DNA from 3 places in the Kitasatospora sp. NPDC049258 genome. Region 2 is predicted to be linked to each of the others. Evidence: riboswitches for the same ligand, from Rfam matches in the RefSeq annotation. Region 2 holds a riboswitch; each other region holds the start of a gene.
The links. A riboswitch is a leader RNA that binds a small molecule or an ion and turns the genes downstream of it on or off. The one in region 2 is predicted to bind cyclic di-AMP.
Positions count from the first base shown of each region.

Region 1: it holds a riboswitch for cyclic di-AMP, as region 2 does, so the genes downstream of both, AB0K43_RS22425 (transglycosylase family protein) here and AB0K43_RS28015 (NlpC/P60 family protein) in region 2, are expected to answer to the same signal.
Region 3: it holds a riboswitch for cyclic di-AMP, as region 2 does, so the genes downstream of both, AB0K43_RS18255 (LysM peptidoglycan-binding domain-containing M23 family metallopeptidase) here and AB0K43_RS28015 (NlpC/P60 family protein) in region 2, are expected to answer to the same signal.

Region 1 covers NZ_JBFAQT010000028.1:13,466-20,258, reverse strand. The annotation lists gene AB0K43_RS22435 (LacI family DNA-binding transcriptional regulator) at 1-133, shown strand, start outside; gene AB0K43_RS22430 (hypothetical protein) at 249-449, opposite strand; gene AB0K43_RS22425 (transglycosylase family protein) at 545-1,729, opposite strand; cyclic di-AMP (ydaO/yuaA leader) riboswitch at 1,737-1,896, opposite strand; gene AB0K43_RS22420 (hypothetical protein) at 2,532-4,337, shown strand; gene AB0K43_RS22415 (hypothetical protein) at 4,479-5,354, opposite strand; gene AB0K43_RS22410 (DUF397 domain-containing protein) at 5,774-6,019, shown strand; gene AB0K43_RS22405 (ATP-binding protein) at 6,199-6,705, opposite strand.
Region 2 covers NZ_JBFAQT010000048.1:30,512-37,304, reverse strand. The annotation lists gene AB0K43_RS28015 (NlpC/P60 family protein) at 173-1,255, opposite strand; cyclic di-AMP (ydaO/yuaA leader) riboswitch at 1,266-1,452, opposite strand; gene AB0K43_RS28010 (NlpC/P60 family protein) at 1,831-2,859, opposite strand; gene AB0K43_RS28005 (NYN domain-containing protein) at 3,050-4,351, opposite strand; gene AB0K43_RS28000 (hypothetical protein) at 4,655-4,918, opposite strand; gene AB0K43_RS27995 (rhomboid family intramembrane serine protease) at 5,068-5,850, shown strand; gene AB0K43_RS27990 (Lrp/AsnC ligand binding domain-containing protein) at 5,893-6,171, shown strand; gene AB0K43_RS27985 (aminotransferase class V-fold PLP-dependent enzyme) at 6,202-6,793, opposite strand, start outside.
Region 3 covers NZ_JBFAQT010000019.1:45,331-52,123, forward strand. The annotation lists gene AB0K43_RS18235 (GNAT family N-acetyltransferase) at 1-916, opposite strand, end outside; gene AB0K43_RS18240 (PP2C family protein-serine/threonine phosphatase) at 1,241-2,383, shown strand; gene AB0K43_RS18245 (hypothetical protein) at 2,840-3,034, shown strand; gene AB0K43_RS18250 (DUF6348 family protein) at 3,239-3,964, opposite strand; cyclic di-AMP (ydaO/yuaA leader) riboswitch at 4,444-4,637, shown strand; gene AB0K43_RS18255 (LysM peptidoglycan-binding domain-containing M23 family metallopeptidase) at 4,643-5,614, shown strand; tRNA gene AB0K43_RS18260 (tRNA-Gly) at 5,821-5,894, opposite strand; tRNA gene AB0K43_RS18265 (tRNA-Pro) at 6,073-6,146, shown strand; gene tig (trigger factor) at 6,485-6,793, shown strand, end outside.

The DNA of each region.
Region 1 (6,793 bases), on a different contig from region 2:
GGCGATGGCCACCGCCGCGGTCGACGCCCTGCTGGAGGAGGTCGGGGGCAATCTGGCGCAGCGCGCCGAGTACATGTTCCAGCCCGAACTGGTGATGCGCGGCTCCACCGGAGCGGTCGCCAACGGCCGGTAGAGCGCGTCCTGACCTTCGCGCACGTCCGCCCGGCGGATGTGCGAACGGCCCCGGAGCGGGAAGCTCCGGGGCCGTTGCGCACGTACTCGGGGGTGAGGGCTCTCGGCCCTGGGCGTCAGCCCTCCTCGACGACCGGCCGGGGATGGTCGAGCCGCAGCTCGTCGGCCGCGTCGCCGGTCCGCGCCTCGGTGCGCCGGGTGCGGTCGAGGTAATCCCGGACGATCAGCTCGACCGCGTCCTGCGGGTTCCTGGTGCCGCACTGCAGCATCACCTCGATCGCCAGATCGGCATCGAGGGTGACGGTGACCTTCGCCATGACGGGCGCTCCTTGGTGGGTGGCTCGTCGCAGCTTAGGCCGCCGCCCCGGGAACCGGCCAGGCTTCCGGGGACGGCGGGTCCGTCAGCGGGCCGTCAGATCCGGCCCGCGAAGTCCGGGGCCCAGTCGGCGATGGTCTCGGTGCGCACGCCCGCGCTGGGGTTGGCGGCCTCGACGTACTTGCCGTCGCCGACGTACAGCGCGACGTGGTAGACGCCGGAGTTGCTGCCGTTGTTGGACCAGAACAGCAGGTCGCCCGGGAGCAGGCTGTCCAGCGAGACGCGGGTGGCGGTGTCCGCCTGGTCCGCGGCGACACGGGGGAGCGAGATGCCGGCCTGGCGGTAGGCCGCCTGGACCAGGCCCGAGCAGTCCCAGCCGCCGTCGCTGCTGCCGCCGTAGACGTAGGCCTGACCGACCTTGGAGAGCGCGAAGTTGACCGCCGCGGCCTTGGAACCGGTGGCCTGGGTGGCGGCGGCGGGCTTGGCCGCGGTGGTGGTGGCCGGGGCGGCCGGGGCGCTGGTGGCCGGCTTGGCGGCGGCCGGCGCGGCGACCTGGGCGTCGCCGCCCAGGGACAGGTGCTGGCCGGGGTAGATGTGGTCGGCGCCCTCGGTGAGGACCGACTTGTTCAGCTCGTAGAGCTTCTCCCAGCCGCCCTGGACGTGGTTCTCCTCGGCGATCTGGGACAGCCAGTCGCCGGCGACCACGGTGTAGTCGTGGGCGCCCTGGTGGCCGTTCCACTGGCGGTCGCCGGTCCAGTGCTTGCCGCTCCACTGCTGGGTGCTCTGCTGGCTGCTCTGCGGGGCGGCCGGCTGGGCGGCGGGCTTCGGAGCGGCGGCCGGCTTGGGGGCGGCGGCCGGCTTCGGGGCGCTCTGGGTGGTGGTGGCCGCGGCGCCGGTGTTCAGCTGCGGGGCCTCGCCGCCCTTGGTGAGGCCGGCCTGGACGGAGCACACCGGCCAGGCGCCGGGGCCCTGGGAGGCGAGCACCTTCTCGGCGACGGCGATCTGCTGGTCCTTGGTGGCCAGGTTGGCCTGCGAGGCGTAGGCGGTGCCACCGAAGGCGGCCCAGGTGCTGGAGGTGAACTGCAGGCCACCGTAGAAGCCGTTGCCGGTGTTGATGGCCCAGTTGCCGGAGGACTCGCACTGGGCGACCTTGTCCCAGGTGGCGACCGAGGCGGCGGAGGCCGAGCCGGCGGTCAGGCACGGGATGGTGAGGCCGATGCCGACGACGCCGGTGGTGGCGATGATGCGGCGGGCACGCTTGGAAGCGCTGATGGGCAGCATGAAGACGCGTTCCTCTCCCACGCCTACGAGGTGAGCTGTCGGATTCGGGCTGGAGTTGCCCGGCCGTGCGTGTGCACGGCTTCACCCCAAGCCCCGGACCGGCACTGACGTACCGCTCCCGGGCGACCTACCTGGTTCCCCCGCTCCTGCCATGGTGCGTTCTATGCGCTGCCAGCCCACCCGGCGGCAGGACTCGGCGTCCCGGGTGGCTGGGTCCGTGTGACCACGAACGTGGGAGGACATTAGGCAGAGATAAGTTGAAACCGCAAATATGTGTGATGGCCGTCACATCGCCCGCATCGATCCCTCAAGATCGATAAACCCCGTTCGCGCCGTTCATATTCGCTCGCTTTCGCGCAAAAGCCTTTATCGGATGGGGACTTGCCTATGCTTCAGTCGGCAGAGCCGGACCTGCGGCCTGGGGGAGGGGTAACCGATCATGGAGTTCGAGGAGAGACCGCCGGAGCCCGGCGACGGCGCCGGGCCGCAGTCGCCGCCGCGCCGGCCCCGCTCGCATCGGGCCGAACCGGACCATAAGGGACGTATCGCCCGGCGCAGGCTACTGATCTGGGGGGCCGTCGGAATCGTCGCGGCGGTCACCGGGGAGGAGGTCGTCCGGCAGGCCCCGGTCGGTTCCCGGCGCCCGGGGCCGGGCCGCACCTCGCCCGGTGCGACGCCCGGCGGCCACCAGCACGGCTCACCGCCCGCGCCGAGCAGTGCCGCGCCGCCGCCCTCGCAGCCGGCCCCGACGGTGCCCGAGGGTGGCCGCCACTGGTCCGACCCGGCGGGCTGGGGCGGAGCGGTGCCGGGGCCGAAGTCGGCGGTGCGGATCACCGACCAGGTGCTGCTCGACGCCGACGCGGCGGTGGGCTCGCTGCTGATCGAGCCGACCGGCTCGCTGGTCTTCGCCAAGGACCGCAGCCTCACCCTGAGCGCGGCCGGCAACATCGAGGTCCGCGGCAGCCTCAGCCTCGCCCCCGGGGACACGGTCGTGCACACCCTGAAGTTCCCGGGCGTGGACGAGAGCCGGTTCAAGGGCGGCGGGATGACCGTGATCGACACCGACACCGGGCTCTGGGTGAGCGGCGCCGGCTACCTGCGGCTGGACGGCTCGCCCCGGACGGCCTGGGTGCGGGCGGCCGGCGCGCTCAAGGCGGGCGACAGCAGCATCACGCTGGCCGCCGCGCCGACCGGCTGGCAGGTCGGTGACGAACTGGCCGTCACCCCGACCGCGCCCCCCGACGGCGAGGACTTCTCCACCCAGTACGACCTGCGCACGGTCCGTCAGGTCAAGGGCAGCACCGTGGTCCTTGACGGCCCGTTGAAGTACGCCCACCCGCGGGTCGCGGTCGGCGGCGGGGTCACCGTCGGCGCCGAGGTGCTCAACCTGACCCGCAACGTTCGGGTCGAGGGCACCGAGCAGGGCCGGGCCCACATCCACCTCACCAGCTCCCGCCACGCGGACGTGCGGCACGCCGCGCTGCGCTGGCTCGGCCCGCGGGCCAACGGCAAGGACCAGTGGAACGGAAAGCCCGTCACCGAGCCGGTGCTCGGGCGCTACGGGCTGCACTTCCACATGCTCGCCGACGCCAGCCGGGGCACCGTGGTGGAGGGCGTGGTGGTGCGCGACACGGGCAACCACGCCTTCGTCCCGCACATGAGCCACGGCGTCACCTTCCGCAGCTGCATCAGCCACAACACCTGGGAGGACGCCTACTGGTGGGACGGTCCGCAGGACACCCGTACCCCGCAGGGGCCGTCCGACGACATCCTCTACGACTCCTGCGTCGCCTCCCGGACGGTCTTCGAGCCCAACCCGCGCGGCTACCGGCTGACCGGGTTCAGCCTCGGCGCGGGCAGCGGCAGCAAGGCGAGCGGCTGCGTGGCGGTCGGCGTCCAGGGCGCCACCGGTGCCTCCGGGTACGAGTGGCCGGAGACCAGCGAGGGGGTCTGGACCTTCGAGCGGTGCCTGGCCCACAACAACCTGGAGAACGGCATCTTCGTCTGGCTCAACGCCCAGCACCACCACACCGTGGGCCAGTTCGTCGCCTACCACAACGGCGGCTGGGGCATCGAGCACGGCGCGTACCTGAACGACTTCGACTACACGGCGAGCGTCCTGTACGGCAACGCCGCCGGCGGGATCGCGGTGCACGCGCTGGGGCGGGACAAGGGGACGGTCTTCGACGGCCTGCTGATCGACGCCGCCGGGCAGTCCGACTTCGCCGTCGCCACGGCCAAGCACCAGCTGGCCGGGCAGCCGGTGACGATCAGCCGCTGCCGGCTGACCGGCTACCGCAAGGCCGGCATCGCCTTCCGGGCGACCTCCGACGGGCAGCCGGACTCCGTCGAGGTGCTGGACTGCTCGTTCAGCGGCAACGAGGTCTGGCTGGACCCGGAGTCGCCCACCCCTGAGCGGATCGTGCTGCGCAAGGCGGGCGAGAGCCAGGCCGTCCAGCTGACCAAACCGGACAAGGGCGGCGGCAGCTCGGCGCCGCAGTGGAACGCCTCGGTCGCCCCGGTCAGCGTGCCCGACGGCCCGCGTCAGCCGGTGACCCCGGCGCTGAAGCTGAGTGACATCGCGGCGCCCACCGGCCGGGTGGGCTGACCGGCGCCGCTCGGCCCACCGGGCTCCGGTGCCCGCGCGGCCCGCGGCAGGAACGGCTTCGGCCCCGGCCACCCGTCAGCGGGTGGCCGGGGCCGAAGCGTGACCGGGGCAGCCCGGGCCGAGGTACGTGCCTGGTCGGGCTCAGCCGGCGGGCTGCTCCTCGACGGGCTCCTCGACCGGCGCCGGGGGCGGCAGCTCGGCGAGGTAGATGCCGGCGATCAGCTGACCGACCGTCGGGTACGCGCCCAGCGGGGCGGCGCTCGGGCAGCCGGTCTCCTCGGCCGCGGTCGCCAGCAGCTCGGGGTCGGCCTCCGGGCCGATCACCAGCGGGGCGAGCGCGGGGCGCTGCGAGCCGGTGGCCCGCAGGTGGTCGACGGCGGCGGCCACCGAGCCCGGGACGTCCAGCGCGGCGGCCACCACCGGGACGGCCAGGCGGGCGGCCAGCAGCACGCCGGTGATGCCGGCGGCCGTGGCGGCCTCCTCACCGCCGACCACGGTCAGCACGATGCCGTCCGCGGCCGTGGTGATGGCGAACAGCCGGGCGCGGTCGGCGCGGGCCAGACCGGCCTCGGAGAGCCGCACGTGCACGGCCTCGGCCAGCAGCGGGTGCGGGCCGAGCGCGTCGGTGACGGCCGAACCGGCCTCGGCGGCCACCTGGTGCAGCTCGGCCAGCCGGCCGTGCGGACCGGTCAGCAGCGGCACCACGACCGGCGCCGGGTAGCCCGCGGAGGTGGCCTGCGCGAGCAGCTCGGCCACCGTCACGGCGTCCTCGGTGCCCTCGCTGACGCTCAGGTAGGCGGCGGCGGCCTCGATGCCGGGCTGCTCGCCGCGCACGATCGAGAGCAGCTCGTCCACCACGGGACGGGACTCCGGACCGGCCGCGGCGGGCACCGCGAGCACCAGGGCCGGGGAGCCGACCGGGATCTCCGGGCGCTCAGGACGACGGTGGCGCCCCCGCGCACGGGAGCCTGGCGTACGGACGGGCAGTGGCGCGCCCGGGATCGCTGCGGTGCTCATGGCGGAGATCGTAGGACATTCGGCCGGTTCCCCTGCAGTCGGATCCCAGGAGTGGGTGAAACCGTGCTGGACAAGTCGCGCATTTCCGGCCAAACCATCCCCCATTCCATGTCGGGCCACGGACACTTCGGTGGATCCACCGTGATGCGGCTCACACTGGCCGGAGGTGACTGCCCGTGAGCTGCGCGGCTCCGATCGAAGATCGACACGGTGCTCGGCGGGGTGTACGGACGGTCATCGGGTCGGTCGTGGTTCGCTGCGGTTTGTCCGGTTCCGTACCGTCAGCAGCCTTGGTGGAACCGTTCTGTAGCCCCACTCGTGTCGTGCATCAGCACGGTCGGCATCCCGTGCTGATGCACGTGCAGCCGGGCTATCATCACGTCAGGTGAGGACATCGCCGGTCAATCGGGGAGATTTCAATGGGTGAAGCTTTCAACGGCATGGCGGCTGCGGACCTCGACGGCGTGGTCTGGCAGAAGAGCCGGCACAGTAACTCCCAGGGCAATTGCGTGGAGTTCGCGGCTCTCCCCGGTGGAGAGGTCGCGATGCGGAACTCGCGCTTCCCGGACGGCCCGGCGCTGGTCTACACCCGGGCCGAGATCACGGCGATGCTGCTCGGTGTGAAGGACGGGGAGTTCGACCACCTCGCCGCGGGGGCGAACTGACGCCCCGCCGAACCAGGGACGAGAAAGGGCCGTCGTGGGCGTAGTCGCCACGGCGGCCTCGGTGTTCTCCGGGTCGGGCGCGCGCAGGGCCGCGGATGGAAGGAGAGAGGGTGCGGGTGCCAGGGGCGCGCGCACGAGGGGGCTCGGGCGCGCGGGCGACGGCCCGCGCCGGGCCGGGCTCAGGCCGATCGGCGGTGGCGCCCGGCGACGGGCGCCTCGGGAGCCGCCTCGAACAGTGCCCAGACCACCTTGCCCGCGCCGGCCAGCGGGTGCCAGCCCCAGGAGCGGCTGAAGGAGTCCACCAGGTGCAGTCCGCGACCGGACTCGGCGACGAAGTCGGCCTCCCTGGCCACCGGCCCGGTGCTGCTCGGGTCGCTGACCGCGCACACCACCTGGGGTGAGCGGTGCACCAGGCTTATTCGGATCGGCAGCGCGGCGTCGGGAGCCTGCCGCGGCCCCGGCTGGGCCGGCAGGCGGGCGGGCTCGGCCGCCCCGAGGGCGTGCCGGAGCGCGTTGGTCACCAGCTCCGAGGCGACCAGCGAGACATCGTCGAAGAGCTCCCCCAGGCCCCATCCCTGCAGCGTCGATCTGGCGAACTCGCGCGCGGTTCTGACGGCTTCGAAGCGGGGAGCGAGGGTACAGCTGACCACGTGGGGGTCGGTCGCCAGCGCCGTTCCGGTGCTCATGAAGAGCTCCTCCCATAAGGGGGCCGACACGGCTGGACCCGCCGGGGTCATGCCGGTCACCTCCGACTCGCTCGGCCGCGCGGCCGCT
Region 2 (6,793 bases):
GGCAGACCCTAGCGAGTCACGGCTATCTAGTCCAAACCCCTCCAGGGGCGAATATTTGAGCACTAATCGGACAGCTGGCCCAAGCAGCCGACCCGTCGCAGGTCGGCGGGTACGACGCCGCCGGCCCGGCGCTCACGGGGAGCACCGGGCCGGCGGACGGGGTGACACGGGGTCAGGGGCGGACGATCTTCGAGATCGGCATCGCGGTCGCCGACTCGTAGCGCACCGGGACACCCGTGCGCGGCGCGTGGATGATCTGGCCGTTGCCGATGTACATCCCGACGTGGTGCTGGTCGCCGTAGTAGATGATCAGGTCGCCCGGCTGGGCGTTGGCGACGTTGGTGCCGATGCTGGTGCCGGCCCCCGCCTGGTCCTGCGAGGTGCGCGGCAGCGACACGCCCGCCTGGGCGTAGGCCCACTTCATCAGGCCGGAGCAGTCGAAGGCGCTCGGGCCGGCCGCGCCGTAGGAGTACGGGGAGCCGAGCTTGGAGGTGGCCGCGGCGATCGCGGCGGCGGCGTGCGACCCGGCCGGCGCGTTGACCACCACGTCGGTGCGGGCGGAGTCGCGGGAGGCGCGCTCGGGGCCCTGCGCCGCGGTCGCCTTGGCCTTGGCGTCTGCTGCGGACTTCGCCTCGGCGGCGGCGAGGTCGTCGCGCTCCTTCTGGGTGAGCGAGTCGAGCAGGCTCTGCGCCTTGGCGAGCTTGCCGAGGATCTCTTCCTTGTCGGCCTTCAGCCGCTTGGTGGTGGCGTCCAGCTCGGCGAGCTTCTGCTCGGCCTCGGACTTCTGCTGGTCGAGCTTGCCCTGCTCGTCCTTGAAGGCCTTCAGCACGTCGGCCTGCGAGCTGCCGACCTGGTTCATCGCGCCGGCCTGGTTGAGGAAGGAGTCCGGGCTGGCGGAGAGCATCAGCTGCACCGTCTGCGGGATCCCGCCGGTGCGGTACTGCTCCGCGGCGATCTCGCCCAGGGTGCCCTGGATGCCGCTCACCTGCGCCTGCTGCCGGGCGACCTGGTCCTGGATCTGCGAGACCTGCTTCTGCAGACCCTGCTCGCGCTCGGTGGCGGCGTTGAACTCCTCGGTCTTGACCTCGGCCTGCTCGTTGAGGGTATCGACCTGCTGCTTGACCTGGTCCTTGGTGGGCGCCGGGTCGGCGTGCGCGCCGGTCTGCGCGGAGAGTGCCACCGCGGTGGCGGCGGCGGCCGTCAGGATCGAGACACGGGCCCGGCCGGCGGGCTTGGGACGACGATGGGACGCCACGAAGGCGGACTCCTTCTTCCTCACACCGCCTACCGGGTGAGCTGACGGGTTCGGGCTGGAAGAGACGCCCTACGACGCCTCACCGACCACCCGTCAGGTGCGCGGTGACGACCGCGCACCGCCGAGGCGGCCGACCTGGCGCCGATTCACCCCGAGGAACGTGGTTCCCCGGCTCCGATCGACAGCGCCCCCAACGGGGGCTCCCCCCTGGGCAGTCGGACTGCCCAGCTGCGTCTCGGACTCGGCGGCGACCACCGTTGCCACCCTGGTTGGGTGAGCGACTGGGCGGCGGTCCGTGGCAAGACCCTAGTAACCCATCCGTGATCCGTTCAAATCCTTGTCAGAAAAAAGTCGAAATACTTGCCATGTTCGATTGTGATTGCGACCGACAGTGACAGCATCCCTACGCAGAGATGATAAATATTCCGCATATGGTCGGAATATGAAACGCCCGAACGTGTCGGAGATCACAGCGAGATCTCGACCCGTCCGGGCGCGTCATGGACCGTCAGCTGGTCCGAAGTAAGGGCAAATGTCCGATATGGGATGGACCGTCAGACGGCGGCCCGACCGCCTCAGACCCGGCGGATGGTCTTGATCGGCATCGCGTCGGCCGCCATCACCTTCACCACGTCACCGGTGTGCGGGGCGTGCACCACCAGGCCGTTGCCGATGTACATGCCCACGTGGTGCGCGTCGTTGTGGTAGATCACCAGGTCGCCGGGCTGCGCGTTGGCGATGTTGGTGCCGACGTTGACCCCGACCGTGGCCTGGCTCTGCGAGGTGCGCGGCAGCGAGACGCCGGCCTTGGCGTACGCCCAGACCATCAGGCCGGAGCAGTCGAAGGTGTTCGGGCCGGTGGCGCCCCAGACGTACGCGGAGCCCCGCTTGCTCATCGCGGCCTGGACCGCGGCGGCGGCGTAACCGCTCGGCGCGGGCAGGTTGCTGAGGTCGTACCGGGAGTCGCTGCGGGAGGCCTTGTCGCCCATCACCGCGGCCCGGTCGGCGGCGCTCAGCTGGTTGAGCAGCTTCTGCGCGTCCTGGAGCTTGGCCTGCACCTCGGACTTGGCGTCGTTCAGCGCCTTGGTGCTGCTGTCCAGCTCGGCGAGGACGGTCGCGGCCTCCTGCTTCTGCTGGTCCAGCCGGCGCTGCTGGTCCTTCAGCGACTTCAGGGTGTCCGCCTGGGTGCTGGCCGCCTGCTGGAAGCTGGAGGCCTGCGCCAGGTAGCCGTCCGGGTTGGAGGAGAGCATCAGCTGCATCGACGGGTCGATACCGCCGGTGCGGTACTCCTGCCCGGCCACCGCGGCCAGCCCGGAGGCCAGCTCGGTCATCTGGTCCTGCCCGCGGGCGACCTGGTCCTGGAGCTGGTCGGCCTGCTTGCGCAGCTGGTCGGCCCGCTCCTTGGCGCCGTTGTAGCGCTCGGCGGCCTGCTCCTGCTCGTCCAGCAGCTTGTCGACCTGCGCCTTGACCTCGTCCTTGTTCGGCTTGGCGGGCGCGGCGTGGGCGCTCACCTGCGCGGACAGGGCGACCGCGGTCGCCGCGGCAGCGGTCAGCACGGTCACCCGCGCACGGCTCGGCTGCTTAGGACGGCGGTGGGAGGCCAAGGGGGTAGCTCCTTCTTCCTGCTGGACTCACCCGAACGAGCGAAAGTCCGGAATATAGGTTTGACGCCAGACCCTAGTGAAGATCATGCTCCGGCGCCACTCCCCTACCGGAACGAACTTCCTACCCACCACGGGACTTCACGCCGCCGACACATCCGGTCCATCGAGGGTTGACGGCGGCTCACCGGAGTCAGGCCCTGGCCAACCGATTCAGCAGCAGGATCGAGGCCACCGGGCGCGCGCCGGCCTTGCGCACGCCGTCCGCCACCTCCTTGTCGGTGGACACCACCACCACCGGACGCCCCTGCGGCTCCGCCCGCACCAGACGGCGGATCAGCTCGTCCGCGGTCTCCCCGGTCCGGCTGAACCGCACCCGGACCCCGCGCGGCGGCGCCATCATCACCGGCACGTCCAGATCCTGGCCGTCGAAGACGCAGGTCACCTCGGCCTGGGTGCGCTGCGCCAGCATCGCCAGCCCGCCGAGCAGCCGCAGCCGCTGCTGCTCCAGCGGCAGCGCCGGATAGCCGGACTTGGTCACGTTGTAGCCGTCCACCACCAGGTGGACCTGCGGGATCGCCAGCAGCTGGTCCAGCAGTGCCGGGTCGTCCTCCGCCAGCCCGCGCCGGGCCACGTCGTTGGGCGAGGCGGAGACCGGCTCCACCGCGTCCACCAGGTCCGCCGGGCGCAGCTGGGCGACCGGCAGCGCCAGCTCCCGCTGCAGGCCCTGCGCGGAGTGCAGCACGGTGTCCAGCAGCAGCCGCAGCCGCATGTCCTCCACCGTGCGGCCCTCGCGGGCGGAGCGGCGCCCCGCCTCGACGGCCGTCTCCAGCTCGGTGATCCGGTGCTTCAGCCGGCGCACCTCGCTCTCGGCGGTGCTGCGCTCGGCCGCCCCCGCCGTCCGCAGCGCCTCCAGCTCGCTCAGCAGCTTGCGGCTCTCGGCCTGGGCACGCCTGGTGTCGCTCTCCAGGCTGCGGACCCGCTTGCGCAGGGTCTCGGCCTCCTTGCGCACGCCCTCCGCCTCGGCCCGCTGCCGGTCCAGGTCGGCCCGGGCACCGGCGCGCAGCTCGGCCAGCTCCTCCTGGAGCTTCTCGACCAGCCGGGCGGCCTCCGCGGCGGCGCCCTCGGCACCGGCCCGCTCGACCTCCTCGCCGGCCTCGACCACCACCCTGGTCCAACCGGCCGTGCGCAGCAGGTACGCGCCGGCGGCCACGTCCATCGGGTCGGCCGCACCGGGGACGGTGCCCGACTCCAGGGACTTCACCAGATCCGGCTGGCCGAGCCGCAGGCGGTCGGCTATCCGCAGCCGGAACACCGGGTCCGCCTCCAGGGCGGCGGCCAGCGCCGTCCCGGCGTACTTGGCCCGCCGGGCCGGCGTGAACTTGGCGTACTGGCGCAGCGAGGCGGGCAGGTCGGCGGCCGGGATCCCGCCGAGCGCGTCGGCGGCCAGCCCGACCACTCGGCGGCGGACGCCCTCGGGGAGCGGGCGGTCCAGGTGCTCCGGCGGCGCCGACCCGTCCGGGGCCGCGGCGGCGCCGGGGTCGGCCTCGGCCTCGGCCGCCGGGACGGCCTCGTCCGTGCCGGGGAGCACCGGGTCCGCGGCGGGCTGCTGCCCCTGCGGCTCGGCGGGCCCCCTCGCTGCGTCCACCACGTGCTCGGCTCCGATCCTGGTCCGGCGGGGTCCGCACGGCCCTGTGCCGCTGCCCTGGAACTCACCGCTCTCTGCAATTGTCCCGTCTACCGTGCCCCACCGACAGCACGCCACACATCGGGACGGGACGGCCGGGCGCCGGGCGGGTCAGGCCCCGGGCCCGCCCTCGGCGGCCTCGTCGGCGCCCGGCCGCGCCACCAGCTCGACCTGGTCGACCGCGTTGCACCAGCGGCAGCGCACCGACTCGATGGTCTCGCTGAGCACCTCGGTCTCCTCCACCTTCGACTCGCCGGCCAGGTCGAAGTGCAGGTACTCGACCACCCGGGCACTGCGCGTCACGTCGAAGCGGGTGAGGTTGCCGCACAGCGTGCAGCGCCAGCGGGTCTCGGCAGTGGGGGCGGCGATGGTCATCGGAGGTCCTCTCGGATCGTCCCGGTTCCGGGCCCTCCAGCCTATTGCCTGCGCCCTTACGCCCCGGCACCGGTCCACCGCCGGCGCAGCCTCACCCGTACGCAGCAGCCGGCGGTGTCCCCCGCCCCGGGCCGAGGAATGCTCGGAGGATGGCGCTCCCCGTACTCGACCGGGCCGTCCGTCCGCAGGCCACCGCGCCGGGCCGGGCGCCACAGGTCACCTACGCCCTGATCGCGCTGAGCGCCCTGATCCTGCTGTGCGGCCCCAGCTTCGGCCTCAATCCGGCCTACGGCACCGGCGCCGCCCGGGCCTGCGCCGAGCAGCGCTACGAGCAGCGCTGGGGCGCCGTCCCGGCCGAGCTGCTGAGCCGGCATCCGCTGACGGCCGAGCAGCTGGCCGCCCTGCCCACCGCGGCGGACGGCTGCACGCTGCTCCCGACCCCGGGCAAGAGCCCGGCGCTGTCGGTGCTGACCTCGCTGTTCGTGCACGCGGGATGGCTGCACCTGCTGGGTAACATGCTGTTCCTGTTCGTGTTCGGCCCCGGGGTGGAGGATCGGCTGGGCCGGGCCCGGTTCCTGCTCCTCTATCTGGCGATCGGCTACCTGGCGACCTACGGCTACGCGCTGGCCGAGGCCCACTCGGCCGACTCGGTGCGGGCGCTGGTCGGCGCCTCGGGGGCGATCGCCGGCGTGCTCGGGGCCTACCTGCGGCTCTTCCCGCGGGCCCGGGTGACCACCCTGGTGCCGGTGCTGCTCTTCCTGCCGCTGCGCTTCCCGGCCTGGTTGGTGCTCGGCCTGTGGTTCGTCCTGCAGTGGTGGTCGGTCAGCTCGGGCGGCTCCGGGGTGGCGTACCTGGTCCATGTGATCGGCTTCGCGGCCGGCTGGCTGTCCGCCTGGGCCGGGTGCGCGCGGGCCGGCAGACGCGCCACCTGACGGCCGATACGCTGGGCCCGTCCCCTCACACAGGAGTCCAGCGTGATCACCGCGATCGTCCTCATCAAGACCAGCGTCGACCGGATCCCCGAGATCGCCGAGGCGATCGCTTCGATCGAGGGCGTCAGCGAGGTCTACTCGGTCACCGGCAGCTACGACCTGGTGGCGATGGTCCGGGTGCGGCAGCACGAGGACCTGGCCGAGGTGATCCCCGGCCAGGTCAACAAGGTGCCGGGGGTCGAGCACACCGAGACCCAGATCGCCTTCCGCACCTACTCCCAGCACGACCTGGAGGCCGCCTTCGCGCTCGGCCTGGAGTAGCCGCGCCCGGAGCGTCCGGAGCGGCCCCGCTCAGCGGCGGGTGTCGGCGACGCAGCGGCCGCCCTCGTTGCGGTAGCTCCACCGGGCGCCGTTCGCGACCAGCTCGCGGACCGCGCCCAGGAAGCGCTCCAGGTGCTCGTCCGGGGTGCCGGCGCCGAAGCTGACCCGGATCGCGTTCAGGCTGCGCTCGCCGGGCAGCGAGGCCTCCGGCGCCCCGCATTCGGAGGGCGCGGCCTCCTCGCCGCCGAGCAGGGTCCGCACCAGCGGGTGGGCGCAGAACAGTCCGTCGCGCACCCCGATGCCGTACTCGGCGGACAGCGCGGCCGAGAAGTGCGAGCTGTTCCAGCCCTGCACCACGAAGGAGAGCACCCCGACCCGGGCGGCGTCGGTGCCGAACAGGCTGAGCACCTTCACCTCGGGGATCTCGGCCAGCCCGGCCTTGAGCCGGTCGATCAGCTCCTGCTCCCTGGCCTGCAGCGCGTCGAAGCCGGCCTCGGTGAGCGCCCGGCAGGCGGAGGCGATCGCGTAGGCGCCGATCACGTTGGGCGAGCCGGCCTCGTGCCGGGACGGGCCCTGGTGCCACTCGACGGCCACCGAGCCGTCCACCTCGCGGGCCACGGTC
Region 3 (6,793 bases), on a different contig from region 2:
CCAGCCGGCGCGGATCCGAGACCAGGAACAGCAGCGGGTCGTCGACCGGCCGGTTGCCCGCGTGGACCTGCTCCGTGAGGTCCAGCTCCAGCAGGTACGACCAGAGCGCCGCGTACGCCTGAGGGGAGAGCGCCTCGATGTCGCGCACCCGGACGGTACCGGCCGCGATGTCGCGGACCCACTCGCCCTTGACCGCGTAGCGCGCGTAGCCCACCAGCCGGCCGCTGTCGCGCTCCTCGGCCAGCACGCACTGCAGCGGTGACGCGCCCTCGCGGGCACCGAGGGCGTCGAGCAGCGGGAGCTTCTCCCAGCCCGGCCGGCGCTCCAGCATCCCGGGCCGCCCCGGCACCAGGGCCGCGTACAGCCGCTCGCAGTCCGGCCCGGCCGCCGCCGGGTCGGCGAGCCGCAGCCGGAGCGCCGGGCCGGGCAGCGCGGGGAGGCTGATCCTGGCGCTCGGCACCGTGACCGCCATCCGCCAGCTGCCCAGCCCGTAGCCGAACCGCCCGTAGATGGCCGGCTCCGAGGCGGTGAGCACGGCCAACGCCTCGCCCCGGGCCCGGACCTCGTGGAGCTGGCGGCGCATCAGCGCGGTCAGTGCCCCGCGCCGGCGGTGCGTCGGCAGCACGCCGACCATGGTGACGCCCGCGGCCGGCAGCACCGCCCCACCTGGGACCGCCATCCGGAAACTGAACGCACTGCCGCCGCCGACGATCTGTTCGCCGTCGCAGATCGCCAGTGAACGGTCGATCTCGGTCAGTTCGTGCCAGAGCGCGCGCTCCTCCGGCTGCTCCTGTTCCCCGCCGAAGGCGATCTCCAGCCCGCGGTACCAGGTGTCCCACTCCGCGGCGGCCAGCGGCCGGACGGTCAGGGGCTGCGGTGAATCCGGGGTCCGCGGTGCGGACGGGTCGGCAGTCATACGCCACAGCTATCAGCTCGTCCGTGCGAGCGCGACCGACTTTTGCGACATGTCCGGTCGAAACCGCTCGCGCGGCGGGCGGCGCGTACCGGCCTCCCGCACGCTCCCGGAAACGGCGCCCAGGCCCGCGGACCGGCCCCGCCGTGCGGCCGAAACCCACCCGGCCCGCGGCGGAACACGACGGCCGAGCCGCCCCACCCCGTCGACGCCGGGCACGACCGGTGGATAAGGTCGGACCCCATGGCTGGCAGAGAGCCGGGCGCACCGCCCCAGACGACTGCGACGGGCCCGGCCGCTACGGCCGCGGAGCCCGCCGCGGCGCTGCTGCGCGCCAAGCTCTACCGCACCCGCCGCCGCATCCGCCGGGCCGGTGTCGACTACTTCCGCGGGGACGGCGCCGACTGGCTCGCCTTCACCGCCTTCCTGCTCGCCATCCCCCTGCTGGTGCTGCTCAACGTCTGGATCCCCGCCTGGGTCCCGCCGACCGCACTGGTGCTGCCGATCCTGGCCGGTGCCATGCTGCTGCGGCCCGGCACCCTGGTCCTGCTGTACGGCGCCGCCGCCCTCGGCCTCTCCACCGAGTCACTGATCCACACCGGCGAGCGGGTCGCCAGCGACCACCCCGAGGAGTACGTCTACGGGGTCACCCCCGGTGCGGCCCTGGTGGTCGGCGCGGTCGGGGTGGCCGGGCTGCTGGTCGCCCAGTTCCGCAGCCGGGTCGGGGTGCCCTGGCGCGGCGGCGGCTCGATGCTCTTCGACCTGCGCGAGCGGATCCGGGTCCAGGGCCGGATCCCGGCCCTGCCCGAGGGCTGGCACGCCGACATGGCGCTGCGCCCGGCCGGCGGCCAGTCCTTCTCCGGGGACTTCGTGGTGGCGGCCCGCACCGGCCCCGGGCGCCGGGTCCTGGAGGCCGTCCTGGCCGACGTCTCCGGCAAGGGGATGGACGCCGGCTCGCGGGCCCTGCTGCTCTCCGGCGCCTTCGGCGGCCTGCTGGGCTCGCTGCCGGCACACGAGTTCCTGCCCGCCGCCAACGGCTACCTGCTCCGCCAGGACTGGGAGGAGGGCTTCGCCACCGCCGTCCACCTGGTGCTGGACCTGGACACCGGCGAGTACGAGCTGCTCTCGGCCGGCCACCTGCCGGGCATGCAGCGGCTGGCGGGCGCCGGCCGCTGGGAGGTCCAGGAGGCGGAGGGTCCGCTGCTCGGCGTCTACGACGGGGCCAAGTTCGACGGCGTGCGGGGCCGGCTCGCCCACGGCGACGTGCTGCTGCTGTGCACCGATGGCATGGTCGAGGTGCCGGGCCGCGACCTGACCGAGGGGATGGACCGGCTGATGGGCGAGGCCGACCGGCTGGTGGCCGGTGCCCAGTTCGGCAGCGGCAGCCGGGGAGTGGCCGGCCGGCTGATCGAGTCGGTCGCCAAGGACGTCAACGACGACCGGGCCGTGCTGCTGCTCTGGCGGCGCTGACGCCCGTCCGCCCGGTGGGCGGCGGCCCCGCGCTGTCAACCGCGAGTGGTGATCTTCGGCCATTCCCGGCATCCGCGCCGCCGCAGTGGATCACAGTGCGGGCGGCCTGCCGGTTTGCCGCCCCGGGGCCCTGCCCCGCGCGGGTGGCGGGGAGCCCGTCGACGCACCGTCAGAAGGCCTCCGCTATGGTCTCGGACGGCGGAAATTCGTCCCACATCGCGGGATCTTGCTCCTAGGCTTCCGACAAGTCCTTTACGGAGTCCGCACGAGCGACCACACTGAGTCCGGGTGGGCTGGTCGAGACTCGGGGGATGGGGGGCGAATCGTGCGCCACGCGGCTGTCGTCTGGCGACCTCGGGTGCCCCTGTGGCGCTCCGGTCGCGGCGGGACGGCCTGTCCGCCAGGGACCGTCCGGTTCCGTCTTGAACCCGCCATGAAATGAGGAAGTGAGTCCGGGTGGCCTTCTCCGTGTCCGCGCTGGTGCTGTTCGGCATCATCGTCGTCATCTTCATCCGTAACAAGCAGCTGAAGACCAGCCACGCGATCATCGCGGCGCTGTTCGGCTTCATGGTGAGCCAGTCCACGGCGGCCAAACCGATCCAGGACTTCCTCACCCAGCTGGCCTCGACGATCTCCTCCGTCGCGGGCTGAGTCCTCCCGGGTCCGCTGTCGAGCCGGTCGGCGCCGGTGCCGCCCGGCGCTTCGCCCTGCCCGCGTGCGGCCGACCGCGGCCCGTCCTCGGGCGGGCAGCGGGTGCTGCTGGTGCTGCGGGTGGTGGCGGTATTGCCTGTGGTATCGGTACTGCGGATGCTCGTGGGGCCGGTGGTGTTGCGGGAGCCGGCGATGCCGCGGGGGCTAGCGGCGCTGCGGCTTCGGCCGGCGCAGCCGGGCCAGCAGCCCCGGCCGCCGGGCCGTGACGGTCGGCGCGGGCACCCCGGCGGGCTTCGGCGGCTCGGCCGGCTGCTCGGCGACCTCGGCCACCAGCAGGATGAACAGCCTTGCCCAGCACAGCCGTTCGCCGCGGGGCCAGTCCAGCGCGCGGAGCGCGGCCGAGGCGCGGTCGCAGACCACACCGTTCACCCGGACCTCCGCGACGTCCTCGCCCGCCCGGCCGCCCAGGAACAGCTTGACCCCGTTCACCTGCGGCCCGGTCAGCTCCGGGCGCAGTGGCTCGGCGAGCGCCGCGAGCGGCTGATGGGCTGCCAGCCAGTTGGCCAACTCCCCTGAACCGAAGCCGAACACGGCGGCCGGCCCCTGCACCGCGTGCCAGCCAGGCAGCTCCACCGACCGGTAGTGGTCGCCGTGCTCGCCCCGGCGGTCGAGCAGTTCGACCACGGCGGTGGCAGTGGTGGTCGCCCACATCCGGACGGCGTTGTCGAGCTGCTCCTCCTCGGTCCGCCCGAGCCCGGCCGCGCAGTCCCAGACCACCGGCCCGTCGGCGCGGCCCAGTTGCAGCACATAGCCGAGGTCGACATGGCCGGCACCGCCGTCACCCGGGTGCTCGCGGACCGCGACGGCGGTGCTGCCCGGCCCCCGCAGCAGCTCGCCGTCGACGGTGAACCCCTGCCCGAAACGCGCCATTTCGCGGATCACGCTGCGCTGTATGACGTCCAGTCGGTGCTGCGGGCCCACAGGCCGGCTCCTAGCTCGAAGCGGTGGGGTGGAATCGAACAGGGCTGAGGCTATCGGCCGCCGCCCGCTCCCGGGAAACCCGCGCGCGGCCGTCGGCGCCGGGTCTCGCACCCGTCCGGTGGGGCGTTCCGGCCGGCCTCGGCGGTCGGCGCGGCCCCCGCGGGGGTGACCGGAGTCACGGAAGGCGGGGGTTTTCGTGCCCGTGGGTGAATTCTCGGCCACGGAATGCGATATCGGTGACGACCTGCGGCCGTGCATTCACCAGGGGTGAGGAATTCGGCTGCGGTGGGCCCTGTGGCCACAGCGGAGCGTGACCTTCGTCCCTGTTGATCTTATGTCCCTTTAGTTCCTTACGCACCGTCACTTGCTCCGTACACGCCTCATGGGTTTTGCTTCGTGACCTGCCCGGCAAACGCCGGGTGGGGCCACCGGGTGGAACGCCGAGTCCTGCCGCTGCCCGGGGTCGACGCACACCATCCGTGCACGGCAGGAGCGGGGGACCCAAGGTAAGTGCCGTTTCCGGAATTCCGGTGCGGCTTGGGGTGAAGCCGTGTCTTTTTCACGGCCGGGCGATCTCCCGTCCGAACCCGACAGCTCACCTCGTAGGCGTCGGAGAGGAACCGCTCAATGTCCGGTAAGGGCAAGCACCGTCGTCCCCGTCTGTCCCGTCTGACCCGAATTGCCGTCGCCACCGGTGTGGTCACCGCTGCCGTCGCGCTTCCGGCCACCGCCGCCTCGGCCCACGGCACCTCCGCCGACGCCCAGGGCACCGTCTCCGCCTCGGCCGAGCAGGCCGCCGCCCCGGCCGCCCCGGCTGCCGCGCAGGCTCCTGCCGACCACACCTACCAGGTGGTCCACGGCGACACCCTGTCCAAGATCGCCGCCGCCGAGCACGTCGACGGTGGCTGGCAGAAGCTGTACCAGGACAACCGCCAGGTCGTCGGGGGCAACCCGAACCTGATCTTCCCGGGCCAGAAGCTGACCGTCGGTGGCCAGCAGGCCGCCCCGGCCGCCGCCCCGAAGTCCGAGGCCCCGGCCGCGAAGGCCTCGCGCTCCGAGCACCGTGCCCCGGTCACCCAGGCCCCCAAGGCCGAGACCCCGAAGCCGGCCGCCCCCAAGCCGGCTGCCCCGAAGCCGGCCGCCCCCAAGACCGAGGCGCCCGCCGCGTCCGCCCCGGCCGTGGCCCCCGCCACCTCGGGTTACGTCGCCCCGGTCAACGGCCCGCTCGGTACCCCGTACCACCAGGCCGGCTCCAACTGGTCCTCCGGCTACCACACCGGTGTCGACTTCGTGGTGGGCACCGGCACCTCGGTGAAGTCCATCGCGGCCGGCACCGTGGTCTCGGCCGGCAACGGCGGCGCCTACGGCAACGAGGTCGTCATCAAGCACGCCGACGGCAAGTACTCGGAGTACGCCCACCTGTCCTCGATCGGCGTGTCGGTCGGCCAGACCGTCACCGCCGGCCAGCAGATCGGCCTCTCCGGTGCCACCGGCAACGTCACCGGCCCGCACCTGCACTTCGAGGTCCGCACCGGCCCGGCGTACGGCTCCGACATCGACCCGGTGGCCTACCTGGCCGCCCACGGCGTCAAGGTCTGATCCTCGGGATCGACGCCCACCGCCACACCTGCCGCAGGCCCGACCCAGGACCCCAAGTCCCGGGCCGGGCCTGCGGCATGCCCGCAGACACCGGCTGTCACCTCAAGACGCCCGCACGGGCCCCCGGCCGAGGCCGGCCCACCGGCCCCCGAAAACGACTGCGGCCCCTGCCCGGCGAGTTGATCGCCGACCAGGGGCCGAGGTGGTGGAGCGGGTGACGAGAATCGAACTCGCGTGACCAGTTTGGAAGACTGGGGCTCTACCATTGAGCTACACCCGCCTGCGTGCAGTTGACGGTACGTCCGACTGTACGCGACCCCTCGGCCGGGGTGCGGCCGGGAGGACGGGGCTAGCGTACCTGGTCGGGGCGGTGGAGCGCACGTCGCTTTCGCTCCGGCGGGGGGTTGATAATGCGCCGGGCCGAGGGAGGCCGCCGTGTACTCTTCCTCTCGGCACTACGGGGTGTGGCGCAGTTTGGTAGCGCGTCCGCTTTGGGAGCGGAAGGCCGTCGGTTCGAATCCGGTCACCCCGACATCGTGTGCGGCAGGGTCTCGTCCGGTGGACGGGGCCCTGTTTCGTCGTCCGGCCGGCCGTGCGCGGACCGGCCCGCCCGGTGCTCCGGCGGGGGCCCGCGGCAGCGCCCTGGCGTCGGGCTTTCGCGGTACCGGTAGGATGGGCTGCTGGCGGTAGTACCTGTGGCATGCTCGCAGGTCAGCCGCCCGAGGGCGAGGAGTCACGCTCACCGTCCACCCCAATACGGGAGATGCAGCTCCAACCGCCCATCGCCCGTCTCGCCAGCTCGCTCGGCCGTTCCCGGCCGTACCGGGTCGGCGGAGACAACCAGACCGCAAGCCCCTAGGAGACCTAACCGTGAAGAGCGCCGTCGAGACTCTGAACCCGACCCGGGTTCGACTCACCGTCGAGGTGCCCTTCGAGGAGCTCAAGCCCAGCCTCGACGCGGCGTACAAGAAGATCAACCAGCAGGTCACCGTCCCGGGCTTCCGTAAGGGCAAGATCCCGAACAAGGTGATCGACCAGCGCTTCGGCCGTGCCGCGGTGCTCGAGGAGGCCGTGAACGACGCGCTGCCGCGCTTCTACACGCAGGCCGTGGACGAGGGCAAGATCGAGGTTCTCGGTCAGCCCGACATCACCGACATCGAGGGTGTCGAGAAGCTCGCC